3 regions of the Pseudomonas sp. LBUM1657 genome follow, and region 3 is predicted to be linked to each of the others. Evidence: predicted binding sites of a transcription regulator. Region 3 holds the regulator's gene; each other region holds the start of a gene.
What was found. The regulator sigma-54, encoded in region 3, starts transcription at its own class of promoters, with help from an activator protein. The targets are predictions, from matches to a motif close to ANTGGCATNNANNTTGCTNT.
Positions count from the first base shown of each region.

Region 1 (2,266 bases), 1.0 Mb from region 3:
CTCCTGTCAGCGGCTGGCGAGAAGGGGCGAGCTGTCGCTCATGACGTGCAGCTTGAAACTGCGGGCATAGCCGGCTGGGTCCGAGCCGTCCCAGACCTTGCCGTCGATCAACTGGCTGCTGCGCATTTCCTGATCCCGGACGCCGACACCGACCGCGGTGGCGGCCTCACGGTATAAGTCTAGTTGCTGGACCTGACGGGCCACCGCGAGGTAGTCCGGGTCGTCGCGCAACAAGCCCCAGCGACGGAACTGGGTCATGAACCACATGCCATCGGACAGATAGGGCAGATTGACCTCGCCATCGCTATGGAAGCGCAGCGCGTGCGGGTCTTGCCAGCGATTGCCGAGGCCGTCGGCATAGTCGCCGAGCAGTCGCGGCTCGATGCAATCGAGTGGTGTATCCAAGTATTGCGGTGCGCTCAGCAATTGCGCGGTACTGCGGCGATTCTCGGTGCTCTCTTCGATGAAGCGGCTGGCCTCCAGAATCGCCATCACTAACGCCCGGGCGGTGTTGGGGTATTGCTCGACGAAGGCACGGGTGCAACCGAGGACTTTCTCCGGGTGATCGGGCCAGATGGTCTGGGTGGTTGCCAGGGTGAAGCCGAGGTTCTGTTTCACCGCGCTCGCCGACCAGGGTTCACCGACGCAGAAACCGTCGATACGCCCTGCTTGCAGGTGCGCGACCATTTGCGGCGGTGGCACCACCACACTGGTGACATCCTGCAGCGGATGAATCCCCTGACTGGCGAGCCAGTAATACAGCCACATCGCGTGGGTGCCGGTAGGAAATGTCTGGGCAAAGGTGAGTTTTGGGCGACTTTGGTGCACGTGCCGATCCAGTGCTTCAGGACTGGTCACGCCCAAGGCCTGTAACCCGTGGGAGAGGTTGATGCTCTGGCCGTTCTGATTCAGGCCCATGAGCACTGCCATGTCAGTGGGGGCTATGCCGCCGATGCCCAAGTGAACGGCGTAGATCAGACCGTAAAGACTGTGGGCGGCATCAAGCTCGCCGCTTACCAGTTTGTCCCGCAAATTGGCCCAGGATGATTGGCGCTTGAGGTTCAGGGTCAGGCCGTAGGGCTGGGCGAAGCCCTGAGTGGCGGCGACCACCACCGAGGCGCAATCGCTCAGGGCCATGAAGCCGAGGTTGATTTCGGTCTTTTCCGGGGCATCGCTTCCATTGACCCAGGCCAGTGGGCCCGCTGTGGTTTCATTCATGGCTAAACACCTTCCAAAAAAAAGCGTCGTCCCTGGCCCTCGCGCGAGCAAAGCCGGGTGACGACGCCTTTGTCTTTCGACTCATCCCGTCGTTGGCATGAGTGCTGATGCCTATACCGGTGCAAGGCATATGCCATCGCCCGCTGATTTTTTCGTGCGCCTCGCTTGCGACGCCGATGCCCGGCTATAATCGCCGCCTCATTTCGCCGCCATTCGAGTCAAAGCCGCCCATGTACACCCTGGCCCGTCAGCTGTTGTTCAAACTTTCCCCGGAAACCTCCCACGATCTGTCCCTGGACCTGATCGGCGCGGGCGGGCGTTTGGGACTCAACGGCTTGCTGTGCAAGGCGCCGGCGAAAATGCCGGTGAACGTCATGGGCCTGGACTTCCCGAATCCGGTGGGTCTGGCGGCGGGTCTGGACAAGAACGGCGCGGCCATTGACGGTTTCGCGCAACTGGGTTTCGGTTTTGTCGAAATCGGCACCATTACCCCGCGTCCGCAGCCGGGTAATCCGAAACCACGGATTTTCCGACTGCCGGAAGCCGAGGCGATCATCAATCGCATGGGATTCAACAACCTCGGCGTCGATCACCTGCTGGCTCGTGTCGCGGCAGCCAAGTTCAAGGGCGTGCTGGGTATCAACATCGGCAAGAACTTCGACACCCCGGTGGAGCGTGCCGTCGATGACTACCTGATCTGCCTGGACAAGGTCTACGCCCACGCCAGCTACGTGACGGTCAACGTCAGCTCGCCGAATACGCCGGGCCTGCGCAGCCTGCAATTCGGCGACTCGCTCAAGCAGTTGCTCGCTGACCTGGCGACGCGCCGGGCGGAACTGGCCCTGCGTCATGGCAAACACGTACCGCTGGCGATCAAGATCGCGCCGGACATGACCGACGAGGAAACTGCGCAGGTCGCACAAGCGCTGATTGAAACCGGGATGGACGCGGTGATCGCCACCAACACCACCCTGAGCCGCGTGGGCGTCGAAGGCATGGAGCATGGCGACGAGGCGGGCGGTCTGTCCGGTGCTCCGGTTCGCGACAA
Region 1 covers NZ_CP166799.1:1,951,957-1,954,222, forward strand. Annotated here, with positions in the region: gene ACA055_RS08955 (CmpA/NrtA family ABC transporter substrate-binding protein) at 7-1,218, opposite strand; gene ACA055_RS08960 (quinone-dependent dihydroorotate dehydrogenase) at 1,449-2,266, shown strand, end outside.
Region 1: the regulator sigma-54 is predicted to act here: its motif matches at 1,337-1,356, upstream of ACA055_RS08955 (CmpA/NrtA family ABC transporter substrate-binding protein).

Region 2 (2,266 bases), 1.1 Mb from region 3:
CACATCAGGCCGCCGTTACCGGACCAGACCATGTGTGCAATCGGTGCATACACCAGGGTGAACCAGATGCCCATGAAGATCAGCATCGCGGAGAACTTCATCCGCTCGGCGAAAGCACCGACGATCAGCGCAGGGGTGATGATGGCGAACGTCATCTGGAAGGTGATGAACACCGCCTCAGGGAACAGCGCCGCAGGACCGGTCAGGCTCGATGGCGTGACACCGGCGAGGAATGCCTTGCCCATGCCGCCGAAGAAGGAGTTGAAGTTGACGACGCCCTGTTCCATGCCGGTGGTGTCGAACGCGATGCTGTAGCCATAAATGACCCACAGAATGCTGATCAGACCGGTAATGGCGAAGCACTGCATCATCACGGAAAGAATGTTTTTCGACCGAACCATGCCGCCGTAGAACAGCGCGAGGCCGGGAATGGTCATGAACAGCACGAGGGCTGTCGAGGTCATCATCCAGGCTGTATCGCCGGAATTGAGGACTGGGGCCGCCACTTCGTCTGCCGCCATAGCCAGGCTGGGCATTACGAGGGACAACAGGGCTCCTAGCCCTGCGAATTTACGCAGAGTCATATTGTTTTCTCCTGGGGCGTTGGGTTTGTGGCGGCTTAGATTGCGTCGGTATCGGTTTCGCCGGTACGGATGCGAATCGCCTGTTCCAGATTGACCACGAAGATCTTGCCGTCACCGATCTTGCCGGTGTTGGCAGCCTTGGTAATCGCCTCGATAACCCGATCAAGATCCTTGTCGTCAATGGCGACATCGATCTTCACCTTGGGCAGGAAATCGACCACGTATTCCGCGCCGCGATACAGCTCGGTGTGACCCTTCTGCCGACCGAAGCCTTTGACTTCAGTAACGGTAATGCCCTGCACGCCGATCTCGGACAGCGACTCGCGCACGTCGTCCAGTTTGAACGGCTTGATGATGGCAGTGACTAGCTTCATGAAAACTCTCTCCCGAATTGGTGGACTTGCCCCAGGAAAACAAACCCGACTCAAGTCTAAGCGCAGTGCCTGGCTTTGTAACGCATCGTCGGCCTTACCTGCCCGTCCGACGCCAGCTAACCGCTCCGCACGAAACACTTCCCCGTTTCGCTCGGCGCACTGCATTCGTCACAGCGACTGCATCAGTGCATGGGTTACTACCGACTAAGCAGAAAGCTTGCCATCTCGCCGAAACCCACTGAATTCAACGCCTTGACCACGACCGCCAGCCCCTTTGGTTGAATGGCCCGACGAATACGCACAACAACAGTGCGCTGCCGTCCGTCCGCATGCGCGAAAAGCGTGCATGGCCAGCAGTCGGAATTGACTATAGACACTGCGTGATACACTGCCCGTCATTGTTGACAGGACATTTCCCATGCTCGCACCCAAAGATTTCCTCGACGCCCTGAGCGGCACCGCCTCCCGCCTCTTCAGCGGCGACACCCCACTGCCGAAAAGCGAAATCGAAAGCCAGTTCAAGGCGCTATTGCAAAGCGGCTTCAGCAAGCTGGATCTGGTGAGCCGGGAAGAGTTTGATAGCCAGATGGTCGTGCTTGCACGGACACGGGCACGGTTGGAAAGTCTTGAGGCGAAAGTGGCGGAGTTGGAAGCGAAGCTCAGTCCGCCGACCGAATAACGCCACAATCCCTGTGGGAGCGGGCTTGCCCGCGAATAGGGTCGCCTCGGTCTACCAGCCATCCCACACTGGATCGACCACCCCTGTAGGAACTAAAGAAGGCTGCGAAGCTTAAGGCGCACGACGACCATCCGATGGCGGGTTTACTTCCGCCACATCGAGTCATGGCGGTTGTGCGTGGGAGACCTTCGGGTCTGCCGAGTTCCTTTTGCTCCGGTTCGCCAACCCGCGTACAGCTGCCACCCAATTGTTTGGCGACGATTGACAGCAGCCCCTTCAGCAAAAGCAGCTGTATCAATGAATAGCGATGACGCTTATCTGATCCCCCACGTCTTCACCCGCCACAAACTTCACCTCCACACCCTTCTCCTCGAAATCCAACCTTGGTTCAGTGCCCAAGACCTAGGCCGTCTGCTTCGCCTTTACCTCGACGAACGCGCAGACCGCAAACTCGACACCGACCCACATCAGTCTTCCGCCAACGTCCTTTGTGTATCTCGAAAACCAAGCCCGGCTCAGTGTCCGCAACCTTTCACCGGAGTCCTTCATTGATCTAAGCAAGGTCCTACAAAAACATCATCCCACGACTGATTACGTCGGCAATCCACGCTCGCTTACGCTTCACCGAC
Region 2 covers NZ_CP166799.1:6,299,318-6,301,583, forward strand. Annotated here, with positions in the region: gene ACA055_RS29155 (ammonium transporter) at 1-584, opposite strand, end outside; gene glnK (P-II family nitrogen regulator) at 620-958, opposite strand; gene ACA055_RS29165 (accessory factor UbiK family protein) at 1,377-1,637, shown strand; partial or broken gene ACA055_RS29170 (BRO-N domain-containing protein) at 1,935-2,114, shown strand.
Region 2: the regulator sigma-54 is predicted to act here: its motif matches at 1,164-1,183, upstream of glnK (P-II family nitrogen regulator).

Region 3 (2,266 bases):
CCCGCAAGGAACTCGACAAGGCCGATCGTCGCAAGGAACTGGAAAGCCTGCTGCAGGAATTCCACATCAGCCACATCCGAGACAACCTCGGCATGAGCCTGTCCGGCGGTGAACGCCGCCGCGTGGAAATCGCCCGTGCACTGGCTACCAACCCGAAATTCATCCTCCTCGACGAACCCTTCGCAGGTGTGGACCCGATTTCGGTGGGCGACATCAAGCAGATCATCCATCACCTCAAGGCCAAGGGCATTGGCGTGTTGATCACTGACCACAACGTCCGTGAAACCCTGGATATCTGCGAAACCGCCTACATTGTCAACGATGGCCAACTGATCGCCGAAGGCGACTCTGCCACCATCCTGGCCAACGAACTGGTCAAGGAAGTGTATCTGGGCCATGAGTTCCGCCTGTAAGCGCTGAGGTGTCCCAGGCGATCGCCAGAGCGCCCTTTTCAATAAAAACTTTATAGTTTTTCTTGAGAAGAGCGCTCCAGGCAAACACATCGCTTTCAAGGTATTCGGCCACTGACAAGCATGAGCAACGCGTCAATAAAGCTTTATAGTTTTTTATTGTTACGGCGCTCTAGGCAAACAGTTCAGTTTCAGGCATATAATTTGCTTATGTTTGGCGCTCCGGCGCTCTGTAGTGGATGGCGCATGTGCGCCGGCGAATAAGGTGTTAAGCCCCTGCCATGAAACCATCGCTAGTCTTGAGAATGGGCCAGCAGCTGACGATGACACCGCAGCTGCAACAGGCCATCCGCCTGCTCCAATTGTCGACCCTGGACCTGCAACAGGAAATCCAGGAGGCCCTGGAGTCCAATCCGATGCTCGAACGCCAGGAAGAAGGCGACGACTTCGATAATGCCGATCCCTTGGCCGATAAAGCCGAACAGCAACCTAACGCCGATGTTTCGGAACCCTCCTACCAGGAAACCGCCCCGACGGTGGATAACCTCGAGGAAGGTGACTGGAACGAGCGCATCCCTAACGAGCTGCCCGTCGACACCGCATGGGAAGACGTCTACCAGACCAGCGCCAGCAGCTTGCCAAGCAACGATGACGACGAGTGGGATTTCACCACCCGTACTTCGGCCGGCGAGAGCCTGCAAAGCCACCTGCTGTGGCAACTGAACCTGGCACCGATGTCCGACACCGATCGCCTGATTGCCGTGACCCTGATCGATTGCATCAATAATCAGGGCTACCTGGACGAAACCCTTGAGGAAATTCTCGAAGCCTTCGATCCGGAACTGGACATCGAACTGGACGAGATCGAAGCCGTCCTGCACCGCATCCAGCAATTCGAGCCCGCCGGCATCGGCGCCCGCAACCTGGGTGAATGCCTGCTGCTGCAATTGCGCCAGTTGCCCGCCAAGACGCCTTGGTTGACCGAGGCCAAGCGTCTGGTCACCGATTACATCGACCTGCTTGGCAGCCGCGACTACAGCCAGCTGATGCGGCGCATGAAGCTCAAGGAAGATGAACTGCGCCAGGTCATCGAACTGGTCCAGAGCCTCAACCCGCGCCCAGGCTCGCAGATCGAGTCCAGTGAAGCCGAATACGTCGTTCCCGACGTGATCGTGCGCAAGGACAACGAACGCTGGCTGGTAGAGCTCAATCAGGAATCGGTGCCACGGCTGCGGGTCAACGCCCAATACGCCGGGTTTGTTCGCCGCGCCGACACCAGCGCCGACAACACCTTCATGCGCAACCAGTTGCAAGAGGCTCGCTGGTTCATCAAGAGCCTGCAAAGCCGCAACGAAACCCTGATGAAAGTGGCCACCCAGATTGTCGAGCATCAACGCGGCTTCCTGGAGTACGGCGACGAAGCCATGAAACCGCTGGTCCTGCATGACATTGCCGAAGCAGTGGGCATGCACGAATCGACGATTTCACGGGTGACCACGCAGAAATTCATGCATACCCCGCGGGGAATCTATGAACTGAAATACTTTTTCTCCAGCCACGTCAGCACCTCCGAGGGCGGTGAATGCTCGTCCACAGCGATTCGCGCGATCATCAAAAAACTGGTTGCCGCGGAAAATCAGAAAAAGCCGTTGAGTGACAGCAAGATCGCTGGTTTACTGGAGGCACAAGGCATTCAGGTGGCTCGCCGCACCGTCGCCAAGTACCGCGAATCTCTCGGGATCGCGCCTTCGAGCGAACGCAAGCGGTTGATGTAGAGCCACGCCACAGCGTTCCAGTGGCAGGTATTTCTGCCTGCCGCTTTATGCACTGGCAACGAAGGAGAAGCTGTATGCAAG
Region 3 covers NZ_CP166799.1:932,396-934,661, reverse strand. Annotated here, with positions in the region: gene lptB (LPS export ABC transporter ATP-binding protein) at 1-413, shown strand, start outside; gene ACA055_RS04190 (RNA polymerase factor sigma-54) at 692-2,185, shown strand; gene hpf (ribosome hibernation-promoting factor, HPF/YfiA family) at 2,260-2,266, shown strand, end outside.